3 regions of the Citrobacter freundii ATCC 8090 genome follow, and region 1 is predicted to be linked to each of the others. Evidence: predicted binding sites of a transcription regulator. Region 1 holds the regulator's gene; each other region holds the start of a gene.
The links. The regulator CRP, encoded in region 1, controls carbon source genes, mostly activating them, when cyclic AMP is high. The targets are predictions, from matches to a motif close to ATGTGANNNNNNTCACAT.

Region 1 (10,954 bases):
TCAGGTACAGACCCATGATGTCGGTCCATACCAGAATGTTCCGTCAAAACCGATTGTTATCCTTTCTGCTAAAGTTCTGCCGTAATCGTATCTCGCGCGGGTAGTTCTTGCCCGCGTTCCCCCCTCTCTCTGCGTAACCCGAAATTGCTGCTTATACTTGTGGCAAGTGTCGGCTCATTCAGGGAGGTCACGTGAAAAAACTCACCGATAAACAAAAGTCCAGGCTGTGGGAACAGCGGCGAAACGCCAATTTCCAGGCCAGCCGACGGCTGGAAGGCGTAGATATTCTACGGGTTACTCTGAGTGCTGAAGACGCTCTGGCGCGTCTTGAAGAGCTGAGGAGGCACTATGAGCGATAAATTCGGTGATGGTCGCGACCCGTATTTATATCCGGGCCTGAATGTCATGCGTAACCGTCTGGGGATTCATCAGGCGCAGCGTTTGGCGCAGGCGGCTTATGAACTGACGGCGCTGCGTGCGGCGACTATCGAATTGGGGCCGCTTAAACGGGGCTTACCGCACCTGTGCGCCATTCATCGCCAGCTGTATCGGGATATTTTTGACTGGGCGGGACACCTGCGCGAAGTCGATATTTACCAGGGCGATACTCGCTTTTGCCATTTCGCCTATATCGAGAAAGAGGGCAATGCACTGATGCAGGACCTGGAAGATGAGTCCTGGCTGGTGGGATTACCGGAAGACAAGTTTGTCGATCGTCTTGCGCACTATTATTGCGAAATCAATGTGCTGCATCCGTTTCGCATTGGTAGCGGTCTGGCGCAGCGTATTTTCTTCGAACAGTTAGCGATTCATGCAGGGTATGTGCTGAGCTGGGATGGCATTCCGGTTGAGGAGTGGAATCAGGCTAATCAGAGCGGGGCGATGGGTGACCTGTCTGCACTGCGGGCGATATTTCGTAAAGTGGTAAGCGAAGCACCGGAAACTGAGTAGAATAGCGCGGTTCTTATGTACCGGAGCCGCCATGATCCTGCTTATCGATAACTATGATTCTTTCACCTGGAACCTGTACCAATACTTCTGCGAACTGGGGGCAGATGTCCTTGTCAGGCGCAACGACGAGTTGACGCTGGCGCAAATTGACGCGCTGAGCCCGCAAAAAATCGTCATTTCCCCGGGACCCTGTACGCCGGATGACGCCGGTATTTCGCTGGAGGTTATTCGCTATTTCTCAGGGAAGATCCCACTGCTGGGCGTTTGTCTGGGGCACCAGGCGATGGCGCAGGCCTTTGGCGCGACCGTGGTTCGGGCGGCGAAAGTGATGCATGGTAAAACGTCGCCGATTACGCATAACGGGCAGGGCGTTTTTCAGGGGCTCGCCAATCCATTAACGGTAACGCGCTATCATTCTCTGGTGGTCGCTCCCGAAACCCTTCCTGACTGCTTTGAGGTGACCGCCTGGAGTGAAACGCAGGAGATCATGGGTATTCGCCACCGGGAGTGGGATATGGAAGGGGTGCAGTTTCACCCGGAGAGCATTCTCAGCGAACAGGGGCATCAGCTGCTGGCTAATTTCCTCAACCGGTGATTTGTGGTTGCTATTCAGTGATTTTTTATTCATATTTTGTGATTATAATTTCACTAGCATTTCTGCTTAACAGGGTGGTAATGACATGGCAACTGAACAAACTGCAATTACACGCGCGACATTCGATGAAGTGATTCTGCCGATTTATGCACCGGCTGAGTTTATCCCGGTAAAAGGGAAAGGGAGTCGAGTATGGGATCAACAGGGTAAAGAGTATGTTGATTTCGCGGGCGGCATTGCAGTTACCGCGTTAGGGCATTGTCATCCTGCGCTGGTTGAGGCGTTAAAAACCCAGGGTGAAACCCTGTGGCATACCAGCAACGTTTTCACCAACGAACCGGCGTTACGCTTAGGTCGTAAACTCATTGATGCGACTTTCGCCGAACGCGTACTGTTCATGAACTCCGGTACCGAAGCTAACGAAACCGCCTTTAAGCTGGCGCGCCACTATGCCTGCGTGCGTCATAGCCCGTTCAAAACCAAAATCATTGCCTTCCATAACGCGTTTCATGGTCGCTCGCTGTTTACCGTATCCGTCGGCGGGCAGCCGAAATATTCCGACGGCTTTGGACCAAAGCCGGCAGATATCATCCATGTCCCGTTTAACGATCTGCATGCGGTCAAAGCGGTGATGGACGATCACACCTGCGCGGTGGTGATCGAGCCTATTCAGGGCGAGGGTGGTGTTACTGCGGCAACGCCGGCATTCCTGCATGGCTTGCGTGAACTTTGTGATCAGCACCAGGCGCTGTTGGTATTTGATGAAGTACAGAGCGGGATGGGGCGTACTGGCTCACTGTTTGCCTATATGCACTACGGCGTGACGCCGGATATCCTCACCAGCGCCAAGGCGCTTGGTGGCGGTTTCCCGGTGAGCGCGGTGCTGACCACCCAGGAGATTGCCTCCGCGTTCCACGTGGGTTCACACGGCTCCACATACGGCGGTAACCCGCTGGCCTGCGCGGTTGCGGGAGCTGCGTTTGATATCATCAACACGCCGGAAGTGCTGGAAGGTATTCAGGCCAAACGCCAGGCGTTTGTTCAGCATTTGCAGAAAATTGACCAGCAGTTTGACATTTTCAGCGACATTCGCGGTATGGGACTGCTGATTGGCGCCGAACTGAAGCCGCAGTTTAAAGGCCGGGCGCGTGATTTCTTGTACGCCGCGGCGAATGAAGGCGTGATGGTACTGAACGCCGGACCGGACGTGATGCGTTTCGCGCCGTCGCTGGTGGTGGAGCAGACTGATATCGATGAAGGGATGCAGCGCTTCGCGCAGGCCGTGGCGAAAGTGATGGGTTGACGGATTGCCGGATGGCGCTACGCTTATCCGGCCTACGAATCACACCTTACTCTGTAGGCCGGATAAGGCGTTTACGCCGCCATCCGGCAATTCTCTTAACCTTTCATATCCCGCAACCGGCGGCTCAGCCAGATCCCATGGTGCGGTCGCTGACGCCATGCTACCGACGAAATGGTATGCATGGTGTTCAGATGCCCCAAAACCCGCTGCAGATGCTGCTCAAGGGTGCTTAAAGGCCCATGGGACAGCATCTCTGGCGCCTCAAGAATATTCACATCGCCGGAGCTTCCGGGTCCGTCATATTCCAGCCGCTGCTGACAGCGCTGGATCGCAATTTCACAGGACTCCAGATAACGCTGCGCCAAATCCGGCGTCAGCATCGTATGTTCCCTTGCCAGCGTAGTCATTGCGTTGATGTGTTCGACGATGAACTGACTATGCGTAACCCACAGTTTCATGTCCGCCAGATAGTGCGAGTTGAACCCAGGTTCCTGCATCGCCTGGTTAAGTGAGTTGAACAGCGTGTTATGCGCCTGGTTGACCCGCATGCGTTGATACGCCAGCGGTGTGGCCTGGGGATCGTTGCTAAGAATCAGGCGAATGGCCTCCTGATCGGCTTCTAACGCATCGTGGGCGTTTTTACGCAGCAAACCGCTCTGCCACTGCGGCCACAGCCAGAGCATCCCGCCAAAAGCGATCAGGCAGCCAGTGATCGTATCGATAAACCGCGGCACGATAAACTGTTCCCCGTTCAGCGTCAGCAGTTGCAGGGTATATACCGCGGTGACCGTAAAGCCGACGGTAGCCCAGCCGTAGTTTTTGCGGATGGTCAGATAACTCACCAGGGTTATCAGCAGCATGCCTGCCAGCGTGTAACCTTCCTGGATATGAAAGTGCAGCGTGACGCCAGCGATCACCAGGCCGACGAGCGTCCCTACTGAACGGTGTAAAATACGTACCCGGGTTGCCCCGTAGCCATTTTGCGTGACGAACAGGATTGTCATCAAAATCCAGTAAGGTTTTGGCAGGTGTAAGGCGCTGCCCATCAGGCTGGCAATGCTCAACATGACGCTGATGCGTCCGGCATTACGCAGCGCAGGGGATTTCAACGACAAATAGCTTTTCAGGGCAGGGATCAGCGGCAGCCGACGCTGCTTGTCAGCCATTAAATCACGGGCATACAGTGGTCGCTGGGTGCGTAGCACACGGGCAATACGGCTGAAGTGCCAGTAGCAAAATTGACCTACCGGATTGTCCGGATGCTGGTTGGCGATTTTCTCCAGCGTGCCAATCTGCTTTTCCATTGAGAAACGGGTCGGTAAGCGGTGATACAAAATATCATCGGCCAGTACGCGAAGGCGTTCGGCAACGGTGCGCGCATTCCAGCGAATCACTTGTTCGGCGTGGCTACGTTCGACCAGCTTTTGCACCTCTTCCGGCTGGTGGAGGCTAACGGAAATATGTTCCTGTAAATCGAGCGCCTCCTGAAAGGCACGTAGCAGGCGCTTATAATCGTTGTTGCGATGCGCCGACAGCATATGCATTTGCTGATAGCACTGGGTAATTAAATCCACCGCTTTTTGCTGGCGCACCAACAGGGGAGGCAGCGCTTTTTCTGGGTCGGCATGCTGAGTCAGCATGCTGTACTTGGCCTCACAGTAATCGGCTAATTCGCGGTACAACAAGCTGAGCGACTCACGCAGCGGCTGCTCGCGCCACATCCAGAACCAGAACCAGTTGAACAGGCCATACCACAATGTGCCCAGCGCGTAGATTAGCAGCGGCTCCCAGACGGGCATGTTACCTGCCAGACTGAGTGTGAAAATTGCCGCGATAAGCGAGGCTGGTAGTAGTCGCGCATGCAGAGGGCCTAATTCTGCGGTTACACCAAGAATCAGCGTCAGGCCGGTGAGGATCAGTGGCAGCGGTATAGTCTGTGCCAGCAGTAATTGCATGATCAGACTGCATCCGGCAAACAAAGACGCGCCAATCACTAAGCGTTTGAAAAAGCGCTTATGCGGGGTATCAAGACCGGCAATATTGCAGCAGGCAGGGACGAGGGAAAAGAGGAGTCCCAGATGAAGCTGACCGATGATCAGGCCGACGGCCACAGGTAAACATAGCACCAGCGTTTGTCGTAGTGCGTAGTTGATCTCTGGGTGGTATATCAGTCTTCGCCACATCGGAGCAAACAAAAGTGGCGCATTACGGGGTAACGCGCCACTTCGATGGGGTTAACGTGTGCCGTAGACGACGATGGTCTTACCGTGTGCGGAGATCAGGTTCTGATCTTCCAGCATCTTCAGAATACGACCGACGGTCTCACGGGAGCAGCCAACGATCTGGCCGATTTCCTGACGGGTGATTTTAATCTGCATGCCGTCCGGGTGGGTCATCGCATCAGGCTGTTTCGCCAGATTCAGCAGAGTCTGCACGATACGACCGGTAACGTCGAGGAAGGCAAGGTTGCCCACTTTTTCAGACGTGACCTGCAGACGGCGAGCCATCTGAGAGGACAGGCGCATCAGAATATCTGGATTGACCTGGATTAATTGGCGAAATTTTTTGTAGGAAATTTCAGCGACTTCACATGCAGTTTTAGCACGGACCCAGGCGCTGCGTTCCTGACCTTCTTCGAAGAGGCCTAATTCACCAATAAAATCGCCCTGATTCAGATAAGAAAGGATCATTTCTTTCCCTTCTTCATCTTTGATCAGCACTGCCACTGAGCCTTTAACGATGTAGTACAACGTTTCCGCTTTTTCACCCTGGTGAATCAGCGTGCTCTTCGATGGGTACTTATGAATATGGCAATGAGACAAGAACCATTCGAGAGTCGGGTCTGTTTGCGGTTTGCCAAGCACCATGCGCGGTTATCCTCTGTTATAAGCTGTCTCCAGAGCCAAAAAACATCCTGTCTCTGGGTTTGCAAAAATGTGCTTCCCGCTACCTGGGAAGGGGGCTGTCAATACGTGCGACGGCCTGTAATGTGATGTCCTCTGCATACATGCAGTACGTCAATGTATTACTGTAGCATCCCGACTGTTTTAGCATAGCTTTCGCCGTGTGTCTCCTGGTGTCTCGCTTCAGCATGACGCAGGTCGCCTTCCGTTGCGAGATTTGTTGTGTGCGCGTAATCTGTCAGGAAAATTGATGCATCGGAGTAATAAAATATGCAAGCACGTGTTAAGTGGGTCGAAGGGCTGACCTTCCTCGGTGAGTCCGCTTCTGGCCACCAGATTTTGATGGACGGTAACTCCGGTGATAAAGCGCCGAGCCCGATGGAAATGGTCTTAATGGCTGCGGGTGGTTGCAGCGCAATTGATGTGGTGTCGATCCTGCAAAAGGGTCGTCAGGATGTGACCAACTGCGAAGTGAAGCTGACCTCCGAGCGTCGTGATGAAGCGCCGCGCCTGTTTACCCATATCAACCTGCATTTCATCGTAACGGGTAACGATCTGAAAGATGCGTCCGTCGCACGTGCGGTCGATCTTTCGGCGGAAAAATATTGCTCCGTGGCGCTGATGCTGGAAAAGGCGGTGAATATTACCCACTCCTATGAAGTGGTTGCCGCGTAATTGCTGATGCCGGATGGCGGCGTTGCCTTATCCGGCCTATAGGGTGATGTTGAGTCGTAGGCCCGATAAGCGAAGCGCCATCGGGCGCTTTCCACATATCACTCTATCTTTTTGCCTTCCATCAGTCGCTGCACCAGCGGCAGCATAATCAATTCCATCGCCAGACCCATTTTTCCGCCCGGTACGACCAACGTATTGATATGAGAAATGAATGAGCCCTGCAGCATGGCCAGCAGCCACGGGAAGTCGATCCCTTCCAGATTACGAAAATGAATCACGACAAAGCTTTCATCGAGTGACGGAATGCTCTTGGCGGCAAAGGGATTAGAGGTATCGACGGTTGGTACGCGTTGGAAGTTGATATGCGTACGGGAAAACTGTGGTGTGATGTAATTGATGTAATCGTCCATTGAGCGCACCACCGAGTCCATCACCGCTTCACGCGAGTGTCCACGCTCGCTGGTATCGCGGGTCAGCTTCTGGATCCACTCCAGGTTCACGATCGGCACCACGCCAACCAGCAGATCGACATGCCGGGCCACATTTTGCTGAGGGGTGACAACGCCGCCGTGAAGTCCCTCATAGAACAGGACATCCGTCGGTTCAGGCAGCGGCTGCCAGGGCGTAAATGTCCCCGGAACCTGATTCCACGGTACGGCCTCATCGTAGGTGTGCAGGTATTTACGCGACTGACCTTTGCCCGTCTGGCCGTATTCAATGAAGGTTTGCTCCAGCAGACCAAAGTCGTTAGCTTCGGGGCCGAAATAGCTGATATGCCGCCCAGCATCGCGTGCTTTGCGAATCGCCATGTCCATTTCCGGACGGGTATAGCGGTGAAAACTGTCACCTTCCACCTCGGCGGCGCGCAGGTTTAACTGCGCGAAAATTTTACGAAACGCGAGGCTGGTGGTGGTGGTCCCCGCGCCGCTGGATCCTGTTACCGCAATCACCGGATGTTTGGCAGACATAACAACTCCATGAAATGGTTGTAATTATAGTAAAGTCGGCCGGCGGCTACGGATTACTCGTGAATCTGCTTCCTCGGCATAATGTTGACCGTTTCATGCAGTTCGGACCACACCAGCACGGCTTCACCTGATTGTAGTTGGCGTTTGACGTCGGCGACTTTTTGTTCGAGCGAGCGTTCATGTTCACCGTAATCGGTGCCTTCACGCAAGACAAAGCTTTCAATCAGATTGTCCAGCGCGTCCGGAGAGATATCTTGCCATGGGATAATCATGATGACGCCTCCAGATACGTTGTCAGCCAGTCCGGGATTCTTGATTCCAGCCACATCTCAGGACGGCGCACTGTGCCACCAATAAATCCGACGTGGCCGCCATGTTCAGTCAGCTGATATTCCACCTGCGAAGGCAGATTTTCCGGTTTCGGGATCACGTGATGATCCATAAACGGATCGTCTTTAGCATGGATAATCAGCGTTGGTTTGGCGATCCGATTGAGCAACGGCATGGCGCTGCACTGGCGGTAATAGTCTATAGCATCGGCGAAACCGTGGATTTTGGCGGTGATCAGATCGTCAAAATCGCGAATGCGGCGCAAAGATTTCAACTGGGCCAGGCTTACCGGCAGCGAACCGGGATACGCCTCAAGCTTACGCGAGGCGTTGGCTTTCAATAAATTGAGCAGGTAGCGCTGATAGACACGGGAAAAGCCCTTGTCCATATGGTAGCTACAGGCTTCGAGCACGAAAGGCGCAGAAACGATAACCGCTGCATCTATCGGAATATTGTTGCCTTCTTTTGCCAGCAGACAAGCCAGCATGTTTCCACCGAGTGAATAACCTACCGCGGCGGTCGGTGCGCGACCGAACTCACGTTCCAGCCAGTGTAAAAACCAGGTGCCATCTTCTGTTTCACCGGAGTGATAAATACGGTTCAAACGATTGGGCTCACCACTGCAACCGCGAAAATGCATTACCACGCCCAGCCAGCCGCGCTTTTGTGCTGCTTCAATCAGGCCATGTGCGTAGGGGCTGTTCAGACTACCTTCCAGACCGTGAAAAACCACCAGGCGCGGTTTGTGTTTCGCCTGTTGTGGATCTTCACTCCACGCCAGATCGACGAAATCACCGTCGGGCAATTCCAGACGCTGCCAGTGGGCGTCGAACTTCACCTTACGGCGAATTAATCGCGGCAGCATCGTCTGCAGATGGCGGTTACTGATACCGCGCATCGGGCGGAATTCTCGCGAATCGTCGGTAGGTGGGGTCATTTCTGTGGACGTGATTTCAACCATAACACCGGAGCAATTAATAATCGGAAAGAATAACTATACCGCGCACAGCGCGTGCGGGTTAGCCAATATGTGATTTTGTCGCTAGTCAGTCAGCAGGTTACGCGAGAAAAAATGAAAATCGACGTTAGGTTTACGTCGCCACAGACGGGCTTTACGCGTCCCTGTCGCCACGCTTTCTCCAGTATCTTCAAACATTCCTGACGCTTCAAAGCGACGAATCAGACTTTTACGCTGGATCGACTGACCGAGGATCACCTCAGTGGCTTCGAGTAGTTGCCCATGGGTAAATGTTTCCGGCAAGCAGTACACTGGCAGGAGCGAGTACATCGTTTTTTGCCGCAAGCGATGCAGCGCCGCTGTAATGATCTTCTCGTGATCAAACGCGAGTGAATAGTTTTTCAACTCATCAACCGGCACCCAACGGGCATTGCTGACGCTGGCGATATGGGGCGCGCAGTCTACCCAGGCGATTAGTGCAAACCAGGTGACCGTCAGGCTCCAGCCGCGCGGGTCACGATCAGGCCCGGAAAAGGTATCCATTTGTTCCAGCCACGAAGGCGAAACACCCGTTTTTTCAGTGAGTTTGCGCAGCGCGGTGGCACGGGTTGAATCATCATTTTCGATATCAATAAAGCCGCCGGGTAATCCCCAACGTCCTTTTTGCGGCTGCTTTGCCCGCTCGACCAGTAATACGCACAGCGCCTGCTGATGCAGGGTAAATAACGCACTATCTACCGTCACCAGAGGTGAAGGGAAGCGGCTGGCGTCGTACTGATTCAGGTAGTCGGCTTCGGTGGTCATAAGGTACTCACGATGATTTGTAACGCTGATAAGTGTACCAGCCCGGCACCGGGGGGCAAGGTTCGTTTTTTCTCATTATTTATCAGTAGATTAACTAACGGCTTAAAAATAATTCATTTTCTTCTTGCTTAATATGTGTCTTAGAGACATTATTAATTGTGTCGAAGGGACACAATTAAGGGGTGAGCGCGATGAACATAAAATTGACACTAACTTTGGACGACCAGGTCTATGCCGTTGCCAGCGGTGTTTTTCCTGATGGTGCTGTCTGGTTAAAAGTCACCGATGCGTTGCCAACCTTTGCTCGCCTGATGCGCATCCGTGCCACGGCTATGCGCGATATGAACGATTTTATGCTGCTGGCGCAACTGGTTGAGGCGGTCCGTCATCAGACCGATGTACTGGTCAGCCATCTCGACCTTCCCTGGCTGCCGTGGGCGCGTCAGGACAGACATATGGTATCGGGTGACAGCTTTGCGCTGAAAGTCTTCGCCAGTCAGCTCAATACGTTGAAATTTGACAAGGTCAACGTGCTCGACCCGCACAGTGACGCGGCGGCGGCTGCAATCGACAACTTTGTGGCGATCCCCCAGGAGGTTTGCCTGATGCAAAGCGCGTCATTATCGCGGCTGTTTCAGCAAAACGCGCTGATGTTGGTTGCTCCCGATGCAGGATCGCTGAAGAAGATTGATGCCGTAGCCAGAGCGGCCGGTGTGGAGCAGTACGCCATCCTGAGCAAAAAACGTGATGTGGCAAGCGGCAGCCTGACGGGATTTGCGTTATTGGCCGGAGACGTCAGGGGGAGGGATCTGCTGATTGTCGACGACCTGTGTGATGCTGGCGGCACCTTCATAGGTTCTGCGCAGGTGCTACGTGATGCCGGTGCCCGCAGCGTTAGCCTGTACGTCACCCACGGGATCTTTTCTAAGGGCGTTGAACACCTGTTTGCTAACGGTATTGACGCCATCTACACCACCACTTCTTTAGCTGCCCCGACGCTGGAACATCCGCAGCTTGAACTTATCGATATTGACGCGATTTACCGCGCCTGAGGGAGACACCTGTTATGAAAATGAATCCAATTTTAGCTATCGACGGCTACAAAGTGTCTCACCGCGTGCAGTATCCGCAGGGCACCCGTCGCGTATATTCCAACTTTACCCCACGCAGCGATCGCTTTTTCTCCTCGCCGTTGGCGGATGGCAAACTGGTATTTTTCGGCCTGCAGGGGTTTATGCAGTGGTTTTTAGTCGACCTGTTTAATGAGGCGTTCTTTGCCCGCCCGGAAGATGAGGTTGTGAGTGAATACAAACAGGTCATGGATAGCTATCTCGGCAAAGATGCGGTGGCGGTGGACCATATTCGTGCATTGCATCAGTTGGGCTATCTGCCGCTGCACATCAAGGCGCTGGATGAAGGTAGCAAAGTCCCAATGACGGTGCCGGTTTTAACCATTATCAACACCAA
Region 2 (10,954 bases), 410 kb from region 1:
CCCGTCTGGCGTTATTGCGTGCCTACCCTCGTAGTGAACTGCTTCCCGTGCTTAACTTCGTCACCATGCCTGGACTTGTGGGGCCGATTTTAGGTCCGGTATTGGGCGGTGTACTGGTTACATGGGCCAGTTGGCACTGGATCTTCCTGATTAATATTCCAATTGGCATTGCCGGTATCTTCTACGCTCGCAAATATATGCCGAACTTCACCACCCCACGCCGCGGTTTTGATATGACCGGTTTCTTTCTGTTTGGTTTGAGCCTGGTGTTGTTTTCCAGCGGCGTTGAATTGTTCGGCGAGAAGCTTGTCGCTACCTGGGTCGCACTCGGTATTATTCTTGCCAGTGTGTTGTTACTACTCGCCTATATTCGCCATGCTCGTCGTCACCCAACGCCACTTATATCTCTTCCGATATTTAAGACTCGAACCTTTTCTGTTGGGATCGCCGGCAACCTCGCCACTCGCTTGGGCACAGGCTGCGTGCCCTTCTTAATGCCGCTGATGTTGCAGGTAGGCTTTGGATATCCGGCTCTGATAGCCGGTTGTATGATGGCGCCAACGGCGTTGGGTTCAATTCTGGCAAAATCCATGGTGACGCAGGTTCTGCGCAAACTCGGCTACAGGACCACATTGGTGGGTGTTACGGTTTTTATCGGCCTGATGATTGCGCAGTTCGCTTTGCAATCTCCTGCCATGCCGGTCTGGATGCTGATCCTGCCGCTGTTCATTTTAGGTATGGCGATGTCCACCCAGTTTACCTCAATGAATACTATCACTCTGGCGGATCTGACCGATGAAAACGCCAGCAGCGGCAACAGCGTATTGGCCGTTACTCAGCAGTTATCAATCAGTTTAGGGGTTGCCATCAGCGCCGCCGTTCTGCGTATCTATGAAGGTATGGAAGGAACCAATACGGTCGAACAGTTCCACTACACCTTTATGACGATGGGCGCTATCACGGTAATATCCGCGCTGATGTTCATGCTGCTAAAAGCCAAAGATGGACGTAACCTGATCAAAGATCGGCACAAACCTAAACCGACCCCCGCTCCATCAAAACAGGAGTAAGCTGCAAACGCTGTTGTTGTAATGCGGGCTGGGCCATCCGATGGATTAATACATCGATGGCCAGTTCGCCCAATTCATCTTTTGGTTGATGTATGGTCGTCAGCGGAGGCGTCATATAGCGCGCCAGCTCGATATCATCATAACCCACCACCGCCATATCCTGCGGAATGCGCAATCCCGACTGGTACAGAGCCTGATACGCGCCAACCGCCATTGCATCATTGCCGGTAAAAACGGCCTGCGGTCGCTGTTTATGCGACAGCAACGTTTGCATAGCTTCAAAGCCGCCACCAAACTCAAAGTCACCGGTAATCTCGTAGCCTTCCGGGACAGGCAAGCCCGCCCGCTTCATTGCCGCCCGATATCCTTCCAGACGCAAACGCGCCGGGGTTTTATCCAGCGGCCCGGTGATGCAGGCAATGCGCGTAAAACCTTTTTCGATAAGATGTTGCGTGGCTAAATCCCCGCCCAGCAGGGAGTTATCCTGAATCAGATCGCTTTCACCATCAAAGGGCGACCAGTCCATCATCACGGTCGGTATAGAAGGATAACGCTGCATTATCTCTCTGGAAGGCTGATGTGTTTCCGTGCAGAGCAGCAGCAAGCCATCCACGCGTTTTTGCATTAGCGTTTCCAGATTACGGTTCATGCGCTGTTCATCGCCTTCGGTATTGCACAGCACCAGGCTGTAGCCGCGCTCAAAACAGCTACGTTCAACGCCGCGCACCAGCTCAGAATAGAAGGGATTGGTACTGGCAGTGATTAACATGCCAATCGTGCGGGTCTGGTTTAACTTGAGGCTACGCGCCAGCGCGGAGGGAGCGTAGTTAAGCGCTTTAATCGCAGCTTCTACTTTGTCAGTGACAGACTCACTGACAAAGCGATCTTTATTAATGACGTGAGAAACCGTCGACGTGGAAACACCCGCCAGGCGGGCGACGTCCTTCATTGTAGCCAAGCGTTACCTCTGTTGACTTAAAAACGCTTCTATTTCTTCGCGCCACGGAACGGAAGGCTGTGCGCCTTTACGGGTAACCGCAATCGCCGCAGCGGCATGCGCAAAACGGATCGCTTCAGGCAGTGGAGTCTCTTCCAGTAACGCTGTAATTAACGCGCCATTAAAGGTGTCTCCGGCGGCAATAGTATCAACGGCTTCCACTTTAAAACCGGGTACTCGCTGACCTTCGCCATTCACGCTGGCCCACACACCGCGACTCCCTAAGGTAATCAGTACAGTATGGATTCCTTTAGCATGCAATGCCTGCGCCGCTTTGGCCGCGTCTTCATCATTTTCAACCCGGATCCCCGTCAGCTTTTCAGCCTCGGTTTCATTCGGGGTAATAATATCTACCAGCGCCAACAGCTCGTCAGAAAGTTCACGTGCCGGAGCCGGGTTTAGGGCGACCATGGTCTTATTTTGATGTGCAATCTTTGCCGCAGCCAGAACACTTTCGATCGGCGACTCTAGCTGCATCAGTAAAGCGGACGCCTGCGCAATACGCTCATGCTGTGCTTCCACCAGCGCTGGCGAAAGCGCTGCGTTAGCTCCAGCATGAATGCCGATAACGTTCTCACCTTCACCATTCACAAAAATCAACGCAACACCGGTCGATTCCCCCGAAATTACGCTAATCGGCGCAATATCAATGTTGTCTTTGGCTAACTGTTTACGCACACTTTCGCCAATATCATCATCGCCCGTACAGGCAATGAATGCGATATTCGCGCCACTACGACCCGCAGCAACAGCCTGATTCGCGCCTTTACCGCCAAATGCGACCTGATAATGACTACCGGTTACGGTTTCACCAGGTGTCGGGAAAGAGTTAAGGTTAAGGATGTGATCGGCATTGATACTGCCAAGAACAACGAGGTTGCCTGCGGTTTTCATATTTGGTGTTCCAAGTCAAAGTGCGCCACCGGGTTAGGGTGGCGCGTGCCCTGCTTTTCTTTTTACGCTTTCATCCCCAAAACCAGATACGGGGATGGCGTATTTATGTCTCCATCAGGCCGCGAGCGACCTGAATCGGTATTACTGCTTGATGACCAGCTTCAGGTCAACCGGATATTTAGCCTGAACCTTCTCGCCTTTCAGGACTTTATCCGCAGTCTCAACGCCTTTCGCGCCGATCTGATCCGGCAACTGAGCAATGGTCGCAGCCAGTTTGCCATCATTTACTGCTTTTTCGCCATCTGGAGTGCCGTCAAATCCAACCACCATCACATCAGATTTACCCGCGGTTTGCAGTGCGCGCAGCGCACCCAGCGCCATTTCATCGTTCTGAGCAAATACGGCCTGCACATCAGGATGCGCGGTCAACAGGTTCTGCATGACGTTCAAACCTTTAGTGCGGTCGAAGTCTGCCGGCTGGCTGGCCAGTACGTTAAATTTGTGTGCCGCAACGGCCTGCTGGAAACCTTCGCCACGCTCACGCGCCGCTGAAGTTCCGGCAATCCCCTGCAGTTCGATAACTTTTGCGCCTTCACCTGCTTTCTTCGCGATGTAATCACCCGCAATTTTGCCGCCTAACACGTTATCAGACGCAATGTGGCTTACCACTTCGCCTTTGGAGGCAACACGGTCAAGGGTAATAACCGGAATTTTTGCCTGGTTAGCCATCTTCACAGCATTACCAACGGCATCAGAGTCGGTTGGGTTGATCAGCAGAATTTTAGTTCCACGAACCGTTAAGTCCTGAACGTTAGCCAGCTCTTTCGCCGGGTTGTTCTGCGAGTCCAGAATCACCAGGTTGTAACCCAGCTTATCCGCCTCTTTTTGCGCCCCATCCTTCAGAGAAACAAAGAACGGGTTATTGAGGGTGGAGACCACCAGCGCAATGGTATCTTTAGCCATCGCATTCGCGCTCACGGTGGCGCTTAGCGCAACAGCAGAAACCAGGGTAGCCAGTTTTTTCATGTTCATATTTAAGATGTCCTGTAATCGTTGTTACTGCTTTTTGTTGTCTACCAGTACCGCCAGCAAAATCACCACCGCTTTGACGATCATCTGGTAATAGGAGGATACACCTAACAAATTCAACCCATTATTGAGGAAACCAAGAATCAATGCGCCGATCAGCGTCCCAACAATTCGTCCTTTACCACCCGCCAGGCTAGTACCGCCTAATACTACCGCTGCGATAGCATCTAACTCATAGCCAGTACCTGCCGTCGGTTGCGCAGAGGAGAGGCGCGCAACTTCAATGATGCCCGCCAGCGATGCCAGCAGACCGCACAGTGAGTAAACGATAATTTTGATTTTACTTACGCTGATACCGGACAGACGCGTTGCCGCTTCGTTACCGCCCAGCGCATAGATATAACGCCCCAGACGCGTGTGGTGCAGCATGTACCACGCCGCGAGGAAGACAATCCCCATGATCCACACCGGCGTAGGGACGCCTAACGGACGACCAATCCCGAACCAGCCAAACAGATCGGCATTGTCAGTAAACCCGGTGTTTACCGGACTGCCGTTGGTGTAGACCATGGTCACACCGCGCAGCAGCAGCATCATAACCAGAGTCGCGATAAACGCCTGCACGCGACCTTTCGCGACAATCACCCCGGTTACCGCGCCAATGGCAGCGCCGAGCGCCAGGGCCGCAGCAACAGCCACCAGCGCATTGACTTCAATCCCTACAATCGAAGCCGCAACCGCACCGGTAAGCGCCAGCAAGGAACCGACGGACAGATCGATACCCGACGTCAGGATAACCAGCGTCATGCCAACCGCCATGATGGCGTTCACCGACGTTTGCTGAAGAATGTTGAACAGGTTATTAACGGTAAAAAAGTTAGGGCTCATGGTGGAAACAATCGCGATCAGCACTAACAGAGCGATGAGCGACTTTTGCTCCAGAAGCCATGCTTTAGTGAAATAACGGCGACCAGAAACAGCCTGGGTAGTCATCTTTTTTACTCCTGATTCACGCGATTAAGCTTGCCCACAGCGGCAGCCATTAATACTTCCTGAGTGGCCTGCTCGCGAGTGAATTCACCGCCGAGATGCCCTTCATGCATAACGATAATTCGATCGCTCATGCCCAATACTTCTGGCATCTCAGAAGAGACCAGAATGATACTCAGCCCATCAGCCTTAAACTGGTTGATAAGCTGATAGATTTCTTTTTTCGCCCCAACGTCAACGCCGCGCGTTGGTTCATCAAGGATCAGCACTTTTGGCCGGGTCATCAGACCGCGCGCAATCGCCACTTTCTGCTGGTTACCGCCGGAAAGAAGGCCGATAGCCTGTTCCATCGATGGCGTTTTAACATTGAACAGGCGAATAAAATCACCCACCGCCTGCTGCTCATCTTTATGTTTAAGGCTTCCGCCTGCACGGCTGAAATAGCGCAGCGCGGTCAGTGACATATTCTCTTTCACCGACATGCCGAGCACTAAACCATCGCGTTTACGGTCTTCAGAAATATAGACGATGCCGTTAGCCAGTCCATCCTGCGGCGAACGGGTAACCACTTCATGGCCATCAAGCGTGACGTAGCCGCTGGTACGCGGCAATGCGCCGTACAACACTTTCATCAGCTCGGTACGCCCAGCCCCCATCAGCCCCGATACGCCAAGGATCTCACCTTTACGCAGCGTGAATGACACATCATTTACGCCAGGACCGCACAGATTATCGACCTTCAGGCGAATATCACCCGGCACTTTTTCCAGGCGCGGGTACTGATCTTCCAACTTACGTCCCACCATCATTTCAATCAGCGAGTCTTCGGTAAGCGATGCGACTTCACGCTCGGCAATAAACTGCCCGTCGCGGAAGACGGTTACGTCGTCGCAAATCTCGAAGATCTCTTTCATGCGGTGAGAAATATAGACAATGCCGCGACCCTGGGATTTCAGTTCGCGGATGACGCGGAACAGGGATTCTGTTTCGGTGTCGGTGAGGGCATCCGTCGGTTCATCCATAATGATGACCTTCGATTCAAAGCTCAGCACTTTGGCAATTTCGACCATCTGCTGATCGCCAATCGACAGCTCACCGACCAGCCTGTCGCTTTTAAAGCGCAGATTGAGTTTGGCGAGCAGCAGATCGGCTTCGGCGTACATCTTCTTCCAGTCAATTTTGCCAAAGCGATTCACAAACTCACGACCGAGAAAAATGTTTTCAGCGATAGTGAGTTGCGGGATCAGGTTCAGCTCCTGGTGGATGATACCGATTCCGGCTTCCTGGGAGGATTTCGGACCGTTAAAGGTGGTCTCTTTCCCCAGCCACAATAAGGAACCGGCATCACGGGTGTAGATTCCGGTCAGCACCTTCATCATGGTGGATTTACCCGCGCCGTTTTCGCCCACCAGCGCCATTACGCGGCCTGGGTAGACATTCAGCGCGGCGCCGGATAGCGCTTTTACGCCCGGGAACGCTTTATCGATCCCTTTGAGTTGCAGTAATGCGTTCATGATGGCCTCAGAACGTGACGCCAGCACAGAGAATGATATTCGCATACGGAGAACACTCTCCGCTGCGAATTACCGCCTGACTGTCTGCGGTTTGTTTTTTGAATTGTTCATGCGTGGTGTAACGAATTTCTATGGTGTTTCCCTGGTGTTGTTGCAGTTGCTCAATGTGGCTGAGCAACGTTTCGTGGAGTTGCGGATTATGTTGTTTAATTTCCGACGCGAGAATGGCTGCCTCGACCTGCATTTCACGTGTGACCACATCCAGTACCTGCATAAAAGAAGGTACGCCCTGGGTTAATGCCATATCGATACGCGTTGTGCTGTTCGGGATGGGTAAACCTGCATCACACACCACCAGCGTATCGGTATGCCCCAGACGGGAGATCACCGATGAAATTTCAGAGTTGAGTACCGTGCCTTTCTTCATTTTCTTTCCCCACTAGCGAAACGTTTCGCTGGAGATAAGTGTAGTGCGAAGAGTGGACAGAAAACCACCGCGACGTTACGAAAATGTGATCGCCATCGAAACGTTTCGCAAGGATTATCATTAGATGAAATGAAAACTGGGAGGGGCAAAACAAAACGCCCCCTTTCACGATGAAAGAGGGCGTCAATGAGATTAAATCTCGACCTGAGTACCGAGCTCAATAACCCGGTTCGGTGGGATTTCAAACTGGTCCGGCGCACGCAGCGCATTGCGCTGTAACAGCAGATACAGCTTACCGCGCAGACGCAAGTACCATGGTCGTTTGCCGACAATCAGCGACTCGTGCGACATGAAGAAGGAGGTTTCCATCATCCGGCAGCTTAAGCCTTCCAGACCGCAGCGATGGAACACCTCCTCCACGTTCGGCGTTTCGCGCCAACCGTAGCTGGCAACCACGCGCCAGAAGGTGGGCGATAACTGCTCAATCTGCACCCTACGCACGTTGTGAACATAGGGCGCATCTTCCGTGCGCAGCGTCAGCAGAATAACGCGCTCATGCAGCACCTTGTTATGTTTGAGGTTATGCAGAAGCGCAAACGGGATGACGTTCAGTGCGCGGGACATATATACAGCCGTTCCCGGCACGCGTACCGGTGGCGATTTCTCCAGAGAAGCAATCATCGCCTCCAGAGAGTTACCGTGCTCATGCATACGACGCAGCAGACGGAAGCGTTCACTTTTCCAGGTGGTCATGATGGTGAACATCACCAGACCCAGCGTCAGAGGCAGCCAACCGCCGGAAATCAGTTTATCGAGGTTCGCGGAGAACAGCGGAACATCGACGCACAAGAATGCCACCAGGATCAGGAAGACGAAGTATTTATTCCAGTGCCAGTTTTTGCGCGCCACGGTGGTCGACAAAATAGAGGTCAGCACCATCGTCCCCGTTACCGCAATCCCGTACGCCGCGGCCAGATTACTGGAGTGTTCAAAACTCACAATCACAATAACCACCGCAAAATAGAGCATCCAGTTAACGAAAGGAATGTAGATCTGGCCCGACTCCATTTCCGAGGTATGGATAATGCGCATTGGCGATAAATATCCCAAACGCACGGCCTGACGCGTCAGCGAGAACACACCGGAGATAACCGCCTGCGAAGCGATTACCGTCGCCAGCGCAGCGAGGATCAGTAGCGGGATCAACGCCCAGTCTGGTGCCAACAGGAAGAACGGGTTTTTGATCGCTTCAGGATGCTTTAACAGTAGCGCCCCCTGACCAAAATAGTTCAGTACCAGTGAAGGCAACACCACAGAGAACCATGCCAGGCGAATCGGCAACTTACCGAAGTGGCCCATATCCGCATACAGCGCTTCAACACCGGTAATCGACAACACCACCGCACCCAGTGCAATAAAAGACAACGTTTTGAATTCGAGGAAGAAATGCACCGCCCAATACGGATTTAGCGCCTGCAGTACTTCCGGATTGCCAATAATACTGCGTACGCCTAAAACCGCCAGCGTCAGGAACCACAGCAGCATAATCGGCGCAAACAGCTTACCGACCATGCCGGTACCGTGTTTTTGAATCAAAAACAGCAGGGTCAGTACGATTATCGAGAGCGGAACAATCCAGGTATCCAGTTGCGGGGCAATAATCTCCAGACCTTCAATCGCAGACATCACCGAAATGGCTGGCGTAATCACCACTTCACCATAGAAGAAGCTGCCGCCTATCAATCCCATAATGACCAGCATGGAGGTTGTTCGCGCCGAGGTATTGCGCCCGGCCAATGACATCAGCGTCAGGATCCCGCCTTCTCCGGCGTTATCTGCGCGCATGACAAACGTCAGGTATTTAATGGAGACAACAAAGATCAGCAGCCAGAAAATCAGCGAGAGAAAACCAAATACGGCATCACGTTCAACGCCAAAACCAAACTGGCCGGACAAACATTCACGAAGCGTATAAAGTGGGCTGGTACCAATATCACCGTAGACAACCCCAATGGCTGCAAGGGTAATCGCAGACAATGATTGTTTATTATCAGTGCTCATAGACTCGTCTTTCGTTTATACACATCATCTTTCAAGCCACTCCGTGTAGGCTGCATTCGTTATTCCCCCCATCCCAGGAGAAAACTCCATTGCCGCCTTGGTGCAGCTTGATTGATTTGGTGTATATATAAGAAATGTGTGCGTCGTCCCTTGGCCCACAAAAAGGCGCACAGTATGCACGATTAATCACAAAATCGTACCCCTAAATGAGACCAGATTAATCTGGCTCAAAGAAAAATAAGCGCACCTTCAGTCTATTACTGCAATGGTGTGAAGCATCTATACTCGCAGTTTATGCAGTACATTTGGCGAAAGGACGCCACTTCATTATGGCTCACCCACATTTATTAGCGGAAAGAATTTCCCGTCTGAGCAATGCGCTGGAAAAGGGACTTTTTGAACGTAGCCACGCCATTCGTCTGTGTCTGCTGGCAGCACTCAGCGGCGAGAGCGTTTTCTTATTAGGGCCCCCGGGGATCGCAAAGAGCTTAATTGCCCGCCGACTGAAGTTTGCCTTCCAAAATGCACGCGCTTTTGAATACCTGATGACGCGCTTCTCTACGCCGGAAGAAGTTTTCGGCCCGCTGTCCATTCAGGCCCTTAAAGACGAAGGTCGCTATGAACGCTTAACGGTGGGCTATCTTCCTGAAGCTGAAATCGTTTTTCTCGATGAAATCTGGAAAGCAGGCCCGGCAATTCTTAACACCCTGCTGACCGCCATTAACGAACGTCACTTTCGCAACGGCGCGTATGAAGAAAAAATTCCGATGCGTCTGCTGGTGGCCGCATCCAACGAACTGCCTGAAGCCGACAGCAGCCTGGAAGCGCTGTACGACCGTATGCTGATTCGTCTGTGGCTGGATAAAGTTCAGGACAAGGCCAATTTCCGCTCCATGCTGCTAAGTCAGCAGGATGAAAGCGACAACCCGGTCCCGGCATCATTGCAGGTGACGGATGAAGAGTATCACCAGTGGCAAAAAGACATTGGCGCCATCAAGCTTCCCGATCGCGTGTTTGAGCTTATTTTCACCCTACGCCAGCAGTTGGACACGCTACCGAATGCCCCCTACGTGTCCGATCGTCGCTGGAAAAAAGCGATCCGCTTACTCCAGGCCAGCGCTTTCTTTAGCGGACGTGATGCGGTAGTACCTATCGACCTGATCCTGCTGAAAGATTGTCTGTGGTACGACGCGCAAAGCCTGAATCTGATGCAACAGCAGCTTGAAATATTGATGACCGGACACGCCTGGCAGCAGCAAGCCATGCTGACGCGCCTGGGCAGTATTGTGCAGCGCCGCATTCAACTCCAGCAGCAACAAAGCGACAAAACGGCGTTCACGGTAATCCGTCAGGGTGGCATGTTCAGTCGTCGTCCTCATTATGATTTACCACCAGAAGCTACGTCCTCAGTCGTGACATTACTGCTACAAAAGCCATTAAAGCTGCATGATATGGAAGTTATCCATATTGCTTTTGAACGCAGTGCGCTGGAACTGTGGCTAACAAAAGGCGGTGAAATCCGCGGAAAATTAAACGGGATCGGCTTTGCCCAAACACTGAATATGGAAGTCGATAGTGCACAGCATCTGGTTGTGCGCGATGTCAGTTTACAGGGTTCTCGCCTGGCGCTGCCGGGGGCTTCGCAAGAGAGTATGCCCGCAGAGATAAAGCAGGAGCTTGAAGCGCTCGATAACGAGTGGCATCAGCAGCACAGCGCATTCAGCGAACAGCAAAAATGCCTGTTTATTCATAGCGACTGGTTAGGCCGCATTGAGGCCAGCCTGCAGGATGTCGGGGTGCAAATCCGCCAGGCGCAACAATGCTGACCCTTGATACACTCAACATAATGCTGGCAGTCAGCGAAGAGGCGATGATCGAAGAGATGATCGTCGCCCTGTTGGCTTCCCCAAAGATGGTGGTATTTTTTAAAAAATTTCCTCGCCTTAAAAAAGCGATCACTGACGATATTCCC
Region 3 (10,954 bases), 980 kb from region 1:
CTTCCAGACCTGCAATCATGCGCAGCAGCGTTGATTTGGCGCAGCCTGATGGCCCGACAAACACCATGAATTCGCCATCGTGGATTTCAAGATCAACGCCATGGATCGCCTGAAAGCCATTGGGATAGACTTTGCTTACTGCCTGTAATTGAATACCTGACATAACACTGCCCCTTATCCTTTAATTCCGGCACCAGCGATGCCGCGAATAAAATAGCGCTGGAAGAAGATATAAAGTAACAACATCGGGATAATCGCCAGCAATGCGCCCGCCATTAACATCGGATATTCCACGCCTGAGCGTCCGGAAAGTGAGGCTAACCCCACCGGTAATGTCATTTTATCCATGGAGGTGTTGACGATCAGCGGCCACATTAAGTTATTCCAGCTCCACAATCCGTTAATAATGACGCAGGCAATCAGCCCTGGTTTAATTAATGGCAGCATAATTTTGAAGAAAATAGTCAGATGGTTATACCCATCCATAATGGCTGCCTCTTCCAGTTCTTTAGGTACTGACAGAAAAAACTGACGCAATAAAAAGGCGCTATATATGCTGAATAAACCCGGTAGCACCAGCCCAGGAATTGAGTTCAGCAAACCGATTTTTTCAACGGTTAAAAACTGTGGGATTAAAAAGATCTGACCGGGCACCATCAGAATTGAAATACACAGCATAAACAGGACATCTCGCCCTTTAAAACGCAGTCGGGAGAAACCGTACGCTGCCATTGCCGCAATCAGCGTCTGCAAAATGACGATGACCAACGTGGAGACGATCGAGTTAAAGTAAAAGCTGCCAAAAGGCATTTCATGCAAGATTTTACCGTAAGCCTGAAACCCTGGGTTGGCAGGTAGCAGGATCGGCGGAAAGGCGATGCTTTCTGCCTGGGTTTTAAAAGAGGTGATGATCATCCAGATGAAGGGAACCACAGTTACCAGCGTCGCGAGGATCATCAAGCCGTAAATTAGCCATTTTTCACGTTTAGTCATGAACATCGTGGTTGCCTCACTGTGCTTTAAGTCGTTTACCAATCCATATTTGCAGCAGCGTCAGGACCATCGTGATAACGAAAATCACCACGGCGATCGCTGAGGCATACCCTTTTTCATGGTAGATAAAGGCGTATTTATAGAAGAGATAGGCGATAGTCATCGTCTGATCGTCCACCATGGATGAACTGCCAAACAGCAGATAAACCACATCGAAAATTTGCAGCGTTTCGATAAAAGAGATCACCAGTACGAAAAACAGCGTGGGGATCATTAGCGGTAAGGTAATAGACCAGAACCCACGCAATTTGCTGATGCCATCCAGTGACATCGCTTCATAAATTTGTTTGGGGATCCCCTGTAATCCAGCGAGCAGAATGATCATCTTCAGCGCAATAGCCGACCAGATGATAACCAACGAGGCGCTCAGGCGGACGACATCGGGATCGGATAACCAACCGATGGCCGGAAGATCGAAAAAGGCCAGGATCTGATTAATTAAGCCGAAGTTTCGGTTCATCAACCACTGCCAGACCATAGCAATGGCCGCAGGCATAGTGACAGCGGGCAGAAATAATAGCGTGCGAAACAACCACTGACCGCGAATCGCCTGATTCAGGCCAATTGCGAGCAGTAATGACAAAACGGTGATTATCGGTACGCAAATAAAAACATAGGCCAAGGTGTTATATATTGCTGAACGAAACTCATCATCGCTGAATAAATTAATATAGTTATCTAAGCTGATCGTCGTCCAGATCTGAAACTCGCCCAGGTCGGTGAAACTATAAAAAACGTTCTGGAAGAATGGAGTAAAGTAAAAAACAATTAACCCCGCCAGTAACGGCATAATCATTATCCATCCCCAGAAGCGTTCTTCTTTTTCCAGCTTGGTCAGGGATTTTTTTTGCGCCTCTCTGGCCGGTAATTGTGGGGATGCAGCTTCATCTGAATAGCTCATACAGACTCCGGGATGCTCACTGTGCAACCAAAATATATTGCGCGGGCGAAAGCGAGAGGGAGCATGGCTCCCTCAGGATTATTTCTGCATTTCTCGTTCAACGCGTTTAGCAACACCAGGCATGACTTTCTCTGGGTCAGTACCCGTCCACACTTTTTTCAAGCCATCATTCAGGATGCTATTCCACTTAGCGGTATTGGAGCCTGCGGTTGGATATTTATGTGAGAAAGCCAACGAATCGATATAGGCTGAAACATCAATATCCTTAAAGCCTTCAGCCCACTCTTTGGCCACTTTTTGGTTAGCCGGGATCACGACTTTTCCCGTCGCCAGAGTCTGCTGCGCATGCTCAGAGCTCATGAATTCAATGAACTTCCACGCCGCATCTTTATGCTGACTTTTGGCTGACATAGCAAATGCCAGACTATGGGATACACCTGCCTGCTCTGCCATTTTTGGCATTGGCACTACGCCGATGTGATCCTTAATCAGCTCATTTTGAGAGAAGGGTAATGCCCACCATGAGCCTGCGTAGACCATGGCTACCCGGTTTGACTGGAAGACGTCTGAGGCTTCCATCTCGCCTGGCGGTTGGATTAGTCCCGCGTTCAGCATGCCTTGAACATCGCGATAGACGGCGATAGCTTTGTCATTGGCAACATCCGTTTTGCCCTCAGGTAGTACAATCTTATCCCCGGCCTGTAATAGCAGGTTAAAGTAACTATCCTGTCCGCTGCTGAATTCCATTGCCAGTGGATAAGACTGTTTATCCAGCCCTTTACGCAACTGCTCTGATTTTTGTTTTAAATCGTCCCATGTCCAGTTGTTATCGGGATAGCTCACACCAGCCTGATCGAACATTTTTTTATTGTACCAGACGGCAATTGCATCAATATCCCTTGGGATGGCATATTGTTGCGACTGGTATTGGTAGGCATCGACTGAGCTTTTAACAAAATCATCCAGTTTCGGCGCTGATTTATCTTTCAGATAATTACTCAGTGGTTCCAGCATGCCATTTTTCACATATTGCTGGAAATTAGGCATGTTCATCCAGAATACATCCGGTGCTACATTTCCACCGACTGCTGAACTGAGTTTGATAAAATACTGGTCATAAGGAGTTAGTTCAATTTCGACCTTAATTCCGGGGTTGTCTTTTTCAAATTCATTAACGAGCTGTTGTTCGCCAGGGAGTTGATTGCGGTCCCATAACGTGTAGCGTAATTTAACAGGCTTTGCGTCCGACTGGCCTTCAGCACTCGCGAAGACAGGAGTTGCCAGTAAACAGGAAATAAGACAAGCCAATGCGACATTATTTTTATTCAGGGTATACATAACTTCCCTCTTTATTCAGGTCAGAATGCTTATGAGGTAAATTACAGCAGCCTATGAATAATCTGTTTTACACCGGAGAAAGTCAAAGCAGTAAAAAAGAGGGGATTATCGCATTAAAACAAGGTCGTCTTTCGGTAGGTTTCTCTTTTATCAAAACGAAAATATAACGTAAAACAATGGTGGTATTATTTCTTTTAATTTCATATCGTTAGGTTCATTTGGCAGGTTTGAATCGAAAAAAACAGATGTTTAAAAAAACCTCTTAAAATGCGAACGTTATCACTTTATTTGTTAAAGCATCGACATTAAAAACGGGGACAAATCCCCGTTTTTTCGTTGGCTTTCGTTTCGATAATCAGGTCACTGGCGCCGGGTTAAACACCGCCAGTTGGTTATGCAGTCCCCACTGATCTGAGAAGGTTTTCTTACGTCCGCTGGCGACGTCGAGAATAAACTCGAACAGTTTCAGACCCACGTCTTCAATGGTTTCTTCTCCGGTAGCGATGGTACCGGCGTTGATGTCCATCAGGTCAAACCAACGATTGGCCAACTCCGTGCGTGTCGCCATTTTAATCACCGGCACGGCCATCAGGCCATACGGCGTACCGCGACCGGTGGTAAAGACTTGTACTGTGATCCCGGAAGCAACCTGTTGCGTACCGCAGACAAAATCGCTGGCGGGGGTGGCAGCGTAAATCAGGCCACGTTTGGTTGGACGCTGTCCCGGCGACAAGACTTCGACAATCGCGCTCTTGCCCGACTTCGCAATAGAACCCAGTGCTTTTTCCACCACGTTTGCCAGACCGCCTTTCTTGTTGCCCGGTGATGGGTTGGCGCTCCGGTCAGTCTTGCCCATATCCAGGTAGTTGTCGTACCAGGCCATCTCCTCGAGCAGGCGTTTACCAACCTCTTCGTTAATCGCGCGCGGGGTCAGAAGGTGGATGGCATCGCGTACTTCGGTGACTTCGGAGAACATCACTGTCGCGCCACAGCGTACTAACAGGTCGGAGGCATAACCTACCGCTGGATTGGCCGTCACGCCGGAAAACGCATCGCTGCCGCCGCACTGCATGCCGACCACCAGTTCTGATGCCGGGCAGGTTTCACGCTGGCGCTGATTGAGCTTTGCCAGATGGTGTTCGGCCACCTGCAAAATATCGGCAACCATTGATTGAAAGCCGACGTGTTTTTCATCCTGCAGGCTGACGATGCTGGCGCTGTCGACCGGAATGCTTTTTACATCGTGCGTACCTTCCAGCAGGCGCTCTGGCTGCAGTTTTTCACAGCCGAGGCCAATGACCATTACCTCACCGCCAAAGTTAGGGTTCAGCGCAATATTATGAATAGTTCGAATGGGCACGATGGCGGCTGGAGCGTTAATCGCCACGCCGCAACCGTACAGATGATTGAGCCCCACCACACCGTCAACATTCGGGTATTTGGGCAGCAGGTCGCGTTCAATGATTTTCACTACATAGTCCACCACGCCCGCCACGCAGTGCACGCTGGTGGAGATGCCGAGCAGATTCTTGGTGCCAACGCTACCGTCAACATTGCGGTAACCTTCGAAGGTATAACCCTCGAGAGGCGGCAGCGGCTCAGGCACTTTAGTTGCCAGCGGCAGCGTCTCCAGCGGCGGAGCCTTGGGCAGCTCAACCATTGATTCATCAATCCAGCTGCCGCGTGGGATGTCGCGAACGGCATAGCCTATCACTTCGCCATAACGCACGATTTCGCCATGAACAGGAATATCCACGAGCGCCACTTTATGACCCTGGGGAATATGTTCAATGAGTTCCAGTCCGTCCGGAAAACGCGTTCCGGCTTTCAGGCCATTGTCATTGACAATTATCGCCACATTATCTGTTTCGTGAACTTTAATATAAAACGCCGTTGGCGATTCTTGTCTAATTTCGATGTCGGCCATTGTCCAGTATTCTCCAACAAGTGGTGATAATAGTGTGGATATTTATATTTTGAATCTCATTTTCAGTAATAAAGATTCGGTATCGTGAAATAAGAATGTCAGGAGTTTATCGTGAAGAATGTGACAATGATCACTTAAACTCAGCAAGACCGCACCAGCAGGGGTAGCAATACGTAAATGTGTGGATTAGCGCCCATGTATGTGTGCATATGCCCAAAACATTATTTTCATAACGCATATTTAATGAGCGCTTGCACAATGATTAACGTTGCACTGCTGATTATACTAAATCACGGTTTCATTGCGTCTGATAAATTATTATACGTTTTTATTATCGGTAATTTATCACCAGGGATATCTGCCAAATAATAATAAAAACTTTTATGTACCCGAGGTAATTAGAATGATACTGGATACAGTTGTCGAGAAAAAGAAAGGTACGCACACCCGTTACTTAATATTGCTAATAATATTTATTGTTACCGCCGTTAACTATGCGGACCGTGCCACGCTATCTATTGCCGGCACGGAAGTGGCGAAAGAGTTGCAGCTCAGTGCCATTTCAATGGGTTACATTTTCTCCGCCTTCGGTTGGGCTTACCTGTTGATGCAAATCCCTGGCGGCTGGCTGCTGGATAAGTTCGGTTCGAAGAAAGTCTACACTTACAGTCTGTTCTTCTGGTCGCTGTTCACCTTTCTGCAGGGTTTTGTCGATATGTTCCCGCTGGCCTGGGCGGGTATTTCAATGTTCATCATGCGTTTCATGCTGGGCTTCTCGGAAGCGCCGTCCTTCCCGGCGAACGCCCGTATTGTGGCCGCCTGGTTCCCGACGAAAGAGCGCGGTACGGCATCTGCGATTTTTAACTCCGCACAATATTTCTCCCTGGCGCTGTTTTCGCCGCTGCTGGGCTGGCTGACCTTTGCCTGGGGCTGGGAGCACGTCTTTACCGTGATGGGCGTTATCGGTTTTGTGCTCACCGGCCTGTGGGTAAAGTTTATTCATAACCCAACCGATCACCCGCGTATGTCGCAGGAAGAGCTGAAGTTTATCTCTGAAAACGGCGCGGTCGTGGATATGGACCATAAAAAGCCCGGCGATGTGAAATCAGGTGGTCCTAAACTGCATTATATCAAGCAGTTGCTGACAAACCGCATGATGCTTGGCGTGTTCTTCGGACAGTATTTTATCAACACTATCACCTGGTTTTTCCTTACCTGGTTCCCGATTTACCTGGTACAGGAAAAAGGCATGTCGATCCTGAAAGTCGGTCTGGTGGCGTCGATTCCTGCGCTGTGCGGATTTGCCGGTGGCGTGCTCGGCGGTGTGTTCTCTGATTATCTGATTAAACGTGGCTTCAGCATCACCCTGGCACGTAAGCTGCCGATTGTGCTCGGAATGTTGCTCGCGTCGACCATTATTCTGTGTAACTACACCGATAACACCACTCTGGTGGTTGCGCTGATGGCGCTGGCGTTCTTCGGCAAAGGCTTCGGCGCGCTGGGTTGGCCGGTGATTTCCGATACCGCGCCGAAAGAAATCGTTGGTCTGTGCGGTGGGGTATTTAACGTATTTGGCAACGTAGCCTCTATCGTCACCCCGCTGGTGATTGGTTATCTGGTGAGCGAGCTGCACTCATTTAATGCTGCGCTGATGTTTGTAGGGTGTTCGGCGCTGATGGCAATGGTTTGCTACCTGTTTATTGTCGGTGACATTAAACGTATGGAATTGCAGAAATAAACAAAGGTATAGGCGATGAATAACACGATTTTCCCGAATAAGTTTAAAGCGGCCCTCGCGGCGCAACAGATTCAGATTGGCTGCTGGTCTGCATTGGCCAGCCCAATCAGTACCGAAGTTTTAGGCCTGGCGGGTTTTGACTGGCTGGTACTGGATGGCGAACACGCGCCGAACGATATCTCGACGTTTATCCCGCAATTGATGGCGCTGAAAGGCAGCGCCAGCGCGCCGGTCGTACGCGTGCCGACCAACGAGCCGGTGATTATCAAGCGCCTGCTGGATATTGGGTTTTACAACTTCCTGATCCCGTTCGTTGAGACACAAGAAGAGGCGGTGAACGCCGTGGCGTCGACCCGCTATCCGCCGGAAGGTATTCGCGGCGTGTCCGTCTCCCATCGCGCCAATATGTTTGGCACCGTACCGGACTACTTTGCGCAATCGAATAAGAACATCACCATCATCGTGCAGATCGAAAGTCAGCAGGGCGTTGATAACGTTGACGCCATCGCGGCGACCGAAGGTGTAGACGGTGTCTTCGTCGGCCCAAGCGATCTGGCTGCGGCGCTAGGCCATCTCGGCAATGCGTCACATCCTGATGTGCAGAAAGCTATCCAGCACATTTTTGCCCGCGCGAAAGCACATGGCAAACCAAGCGGAATTCTGGCGCCGGTAGAGGCGGATGCGCGTCGTTATCTGGAATGGGGCGCGACCTTTGTTGCTGTTGGCAGCGACCTTGGCGTGTTCCGTTCAGCCACGCAGAAACTGGCTGATTCTTTTAAGAAATAACCACCATCGACAGTAGAGAGAGATAAAGACATGACAATGAAAGTTGGTTTTATTGGCCTCGGTATTATGGGTAAACCAATGAGTAAAAACCTCCTCAAGGCAGGTTACTCGTTGGTGGTTGCTGACCGTAACCCGGAATCCATTGCGGAAGTCATTGCCGCTGGTGCAGAAACCGCCGCCACGGCGAAAGATATTGCTGAGCAGTGCGACGTGATCATCACCATGCTGCCGAACTCGCCGCATGTTAAGGAAGTGGCGCTGGGTGAAGGCGGTATTATTGAAGGGGCGAAACCGGGCACAGTGCTTATCGACATGAGCTCCATTGCACCGTTGGCCAGCCGTGAAATTAGCGACGCGCTGAAAGCGAAAGGCGTGGATATGCTGGATGCGCCGGTCAGCGGCGGCGAGCCAAAAGCGATTGATGGTACGTTGTCGGTAATGGTCGGCGGCGATAAAGCGATTTTCGACAAGTATTACGATCTGCTGAAAGCGATGGCTGGCTCAGTGGTACATACCGGCGACATTGGCGCGGGTAACGTCACTAAGCTGGCGAACCAGGTGATTGTAGCGCTGAACATTGCGGCGATGTCTGAAGCGCTGACGCTGGCGACCAAGGCGGGTGTGAACCCGGATCTGGTGTATCAGGCGATCCGTGGCGGACTGGCCGGAAGCACCGTGCTGGACGCGAAAGCGCCGATGGTCATGGACCGCAACTTTAAGCCAGGTTTCCGTATTGACCTGCATATCAAAGATTTGGCGAATGCGCTGGACACTTCTCATGGGGTCGGCGCGCAGTTGCCGCTGACTGCTGCAGTCATGGAGATGATGCAGGCGCTTCGCGCAGATGGGCTGGGCACCGCCGATCACAGCGCGCTCGCATGCTACTACGAAAAACTGGCGAAAGTGGAAGTCACACGCTAACAAGAAGGGCGCGGATGTGCGCCCTGTATTTCTTGCCTTGCGCGGCACAGTCAGGCTACATAACTATGAAAATCGTAATTGCCCCAGACTCTTATAAAGAAAGTCTATCTGCCACTGAGGTCGCTCAGGCAATAGAAAAAGGATTTCGGGAAATATTTCCCGATGCGCAATATGTTTCAGTTCCGGTGGCCGACGGCGGCGAAGGAACGGTCGAAGCCATGATTGCCGCCACGCAAGGGAGTGAATATTCCGCGTGGGTAACGGGGCCGCTGGGCGAAAAAGTGAATGCCTGCTGGGGCATGTCCGGAGATGGTAAAACTGCGTTTATCGAAATGGCGGCAGCCAGTGGTCTGGCGTTAGTACCTCCTGATAAGCGTAACCCGTTAGTCACCACGTCACGTGGTACCGGGGAATTGATTTTGCAGGCGCTGGATAGCGGGGCGCAGAGCATTATTATCGGCATTGGCGGTAGTGCAACCAACGACGGCGGCGCGGGTATGGTGCAGGCTCTGGGCGCGAAACTTTGCGACGCTAACGGGACAGAGATTGGCTACGGGGGCGGCAGTCTGATGAGCCTCAACAGCATCGACATTTCCGGTTTGGATCCGCGATTAAAAACCTGCTCCATTCGCGTGGCCTGCGATGTGACCAATCCGCTCACAGGTGATACTGGCGCTTCGCGCATCTTCGGCCCGCAGAAAGGGGCGACGGAAGAACGCATTCTCGAACTGGACCGAAATTTGTCTCACTACGCCGACATCATTAAAAAATCGCTGCGGGTAGACGTGAAGGATGTTCCCGGGGCGGGGGCTGCCGGTGGTATGGGCGCCGCGTTAATGGCATTTTTAGGCGCGGAGCTGCGCAGTGGGATAGAGATTGTGACTCAGGCCCTCAATCTGGAAGAGCATATTCACGACTGTACGCTGGTGGTGACCGGCGAAGGACGCATCGACAGCCAGAGTATTCACGGCAAAGTGCCGGTTGGCGTGGCGAATGTCGCGAAGAAATACCACAAACCGGTAATTGGTATTGGCGGCAGCCTGACGCGCGATGTGGAAGTGGTGCATCAATATGGTATCGATGCGGTGTTTAGCGTATTGACCAGCATCAGCACGCTGGAAGAGGCCTTCCGTGGGGCATTTGATAATATTTATCGCGCCTCAAGAAACATCGCCGCCACGTTAGCGATAGGAATGCGCAGTGCGGGGTGACATTACCCCGCAAACCCTCTATACTGCGCGCCGAAGCTGACCAGACAGTCGCCGCTTCGTCGTCGTCCTCTTCGGGGGAGACGGGCGGAGGGGAGGAAAGTCCGGGCTCCATAGGGCAGGGTGCCAGGTAACGCCTGGGGGGGAAACCCACGACCAGTGCAACAGAGAGCAAACCGCCGATGGCCCACGTAAGTGGGATCAGGTAAGGGTGAAAGGGTGCGGTAAGAGCGCACCGCGCGGCTGGTAACAGTCCGTGGCACGGTAAACTCCACCCGGAGCAAGGCCAAATAGGGGTTCACAAGGTACGGCCCGTACTGAACCCGGGTAGGCTGCTTGAGCCAGTGAGCGATTGCTGGCCTAGATGAATGACTGTCCACGACAGAACCCGGCTTATCGGTCAGCTTCAACTCATTCAAAAACAATACGTTGGTGTGTCTCAGGCCTTAATAGGTGAAAATGTGACACAGACTGTGATACAGACGAGGCACACCAACGGCTGTTCCATCCCGAATATCCTAAAGCGTGGCAACCGTTACAGCCTTCATTTTAGACTGCCTTCAGGCGGTTTCTTTCGTGTGTCGCTGGGCTGCGATTCAGCCAGTAGAGCAAGATTTATATCTTCCCGTCTCTCGATGTTCATTTCTTTTGTAAAATCGTCCAAGATGGATCCAGCCCAACTATTGGACATAGTGCAGAAAATGAAAAAGTTAGAACAAGACGATATTGATCGTTATTTGCTTAAAATTCAGGCAGGTTTTTACGCCGCAGCAAAAAAAATTCCCACAACTGTACGTAGTACCCTGCGAGAATCCGGTTCATTGGCTCGTGAAAAACGTAATGCGTGTGATTTTGGATTACTACTTGATGGAACCTTTAAACAAGATGTTGAACCGCTGTCGACAGATTCAGTCATAGAGCAACTTGGTAGCCAGTTTGATCTTACGGGCATGGAGGATGAAATCGATTATTTGGCCTCAGAGTACGACCTTCTCTTGAGACATTACTGCGATGCACATATAGCCTTTATGGAGCAACGGCATTCTGATTATCGCCAGATCGTTAACTCTATGCGACTGTAG

Region 2: rbsD (D-ribose pyranase) is a predicted target of CRP. The motif match lies at 7,005-7,022, and genes of this name have one in related genera.
Region 3: garD (galactarate dehydratase) is a predicted target of CRP. The motif match lies at 5,338-5,355, and genes of this name have one in related genera.

The regions. Positions count from the first base shown of each region.
Region 1 is NZ_CP049015.1:368,596-379,549, forward strand. Features, by position in the region: gene ppiA (peptidylprolyl isomerase A) at 1-85, shown strand, start outside; gene G4551_RS01720 (YhfG family protein) at 192-359, shown strand; gene G4551_RS01725 (putative adenosine monophosphate-protein transferase Fic) at 349-951, shown strand; gene pabA (aminodeoxychorismate synthase component 2) at 983-1,546, shown strand; gene argD (bifunctional acetylornithine/succinyldiaminopimelate transaminase) at 1,632-2,849, shown strand; partial or broken gene G4551_RS24015 (hypothetical protein) at 2,854-2,952, shown strand; gene G4551_RS01740 (YccS/YhfK family putative transporter) at 2,945-5,032, opposite strand; gene crp (cAMP-activated global transcriptional regulator CRP) at 5,084-5,716, opposite strand; gene G4551_RS01750 (OsmC family protein) at 6,023-6,427, shown strand; gene G4551_RS01755 (phosphoribulokinase) at 6,526-7,395, opposite strand; gene G4551_RS01760 (YheU family protein) at 7,449-7,667, opposite strand; partial or broken gene G4551_RS01765 (hydrolase) at 7,664-8,732, opposite strand; gene G4551_RS01770 (NUDIX hydrolase) at 8,768-9,487, opposite strand; gene prs (ribose-phosphate diphosphokinase) at 9,679-10,539, shown strand; gene G4551_RS01780 (nicotinate phosphoribosyltransferase) at 10,554-10,954, shown strand, end outside.
Region 2 is NZ_CP049015.1:4,913,313-4,924,266, forward strand. Features, by position in the region: gene mdtD (multidrug transporter subunit MdtD) at 1-1,070, shown strand, start outside; gene rbsR (ribose operon transcriptional repressor RbsR) at 1,036-2,028, opposite strand; gene rbsK (ribokinase) at 2,032-2,961, opposite strand; gene rbsB (ribose ABC transporter substrate-binding protein RbsB) at 3,103-3,993, opposite strand; gene rbsC (ribose ABC transporter permease) at 4,018-4,983, opposite strand; gene rbsA (ribose ABC transporter ATP-binding protein RbsA) at 4,989-6,494, opposite strand; gene rbsD (D-ribose pyranase) at 6,502-6,921, opposite strand; gene kup (low affinity potassium transporter Kup) at 7,114-8,982, opposite strand; gene ravA (ATPase RavA) at 9,312-10,808, shown strand; gene viaA (ATPase RavA stimulator ViaA) at 10,802-10,954, shown strand, end outside.
Region 3 is NZ_CP049015.1:4,346,336-4,357,289, reverse strand. Features, by position in the region: gene G4551_RS20930 (ABC transporter ATP-binding protein) at 1-163, opposite strand, end outside; gene G4551_RS20925 (carbohydrate ABC transporter permease) at 175-999, opposite strand; gene G4551_RS20920 (carbohydrate ABC transporter permease) at 1,010-1,954, opposite strand; gene G4551_RS20915 (ABC transporter substrate-binding protein) at 2,033-3,292, opposite strand; gene garD (galactarate dehydratase) at 3,648-5,219, opposite strand; gene garP (galactarate/glucarate/glycerate transporter GarP) at 5,623-6,957, shown strand; gene garL (2-dehydro-3-deoxyglucarate aldolase) at 6,973-7,743, shown strand; gene garR (2-hydroxy-3-oxopropionate reductase) at 7,774-8,664, shown strand; gene garK (glycerate 2-kinase) at 8,730-9,875, shown strand; RNA gene rnpB (RNase P RNA component class A) at 9,908-10,284, shown strand; gene G4551_RS20880 (hypothetical protein) at 10,574-10,954, shown strand.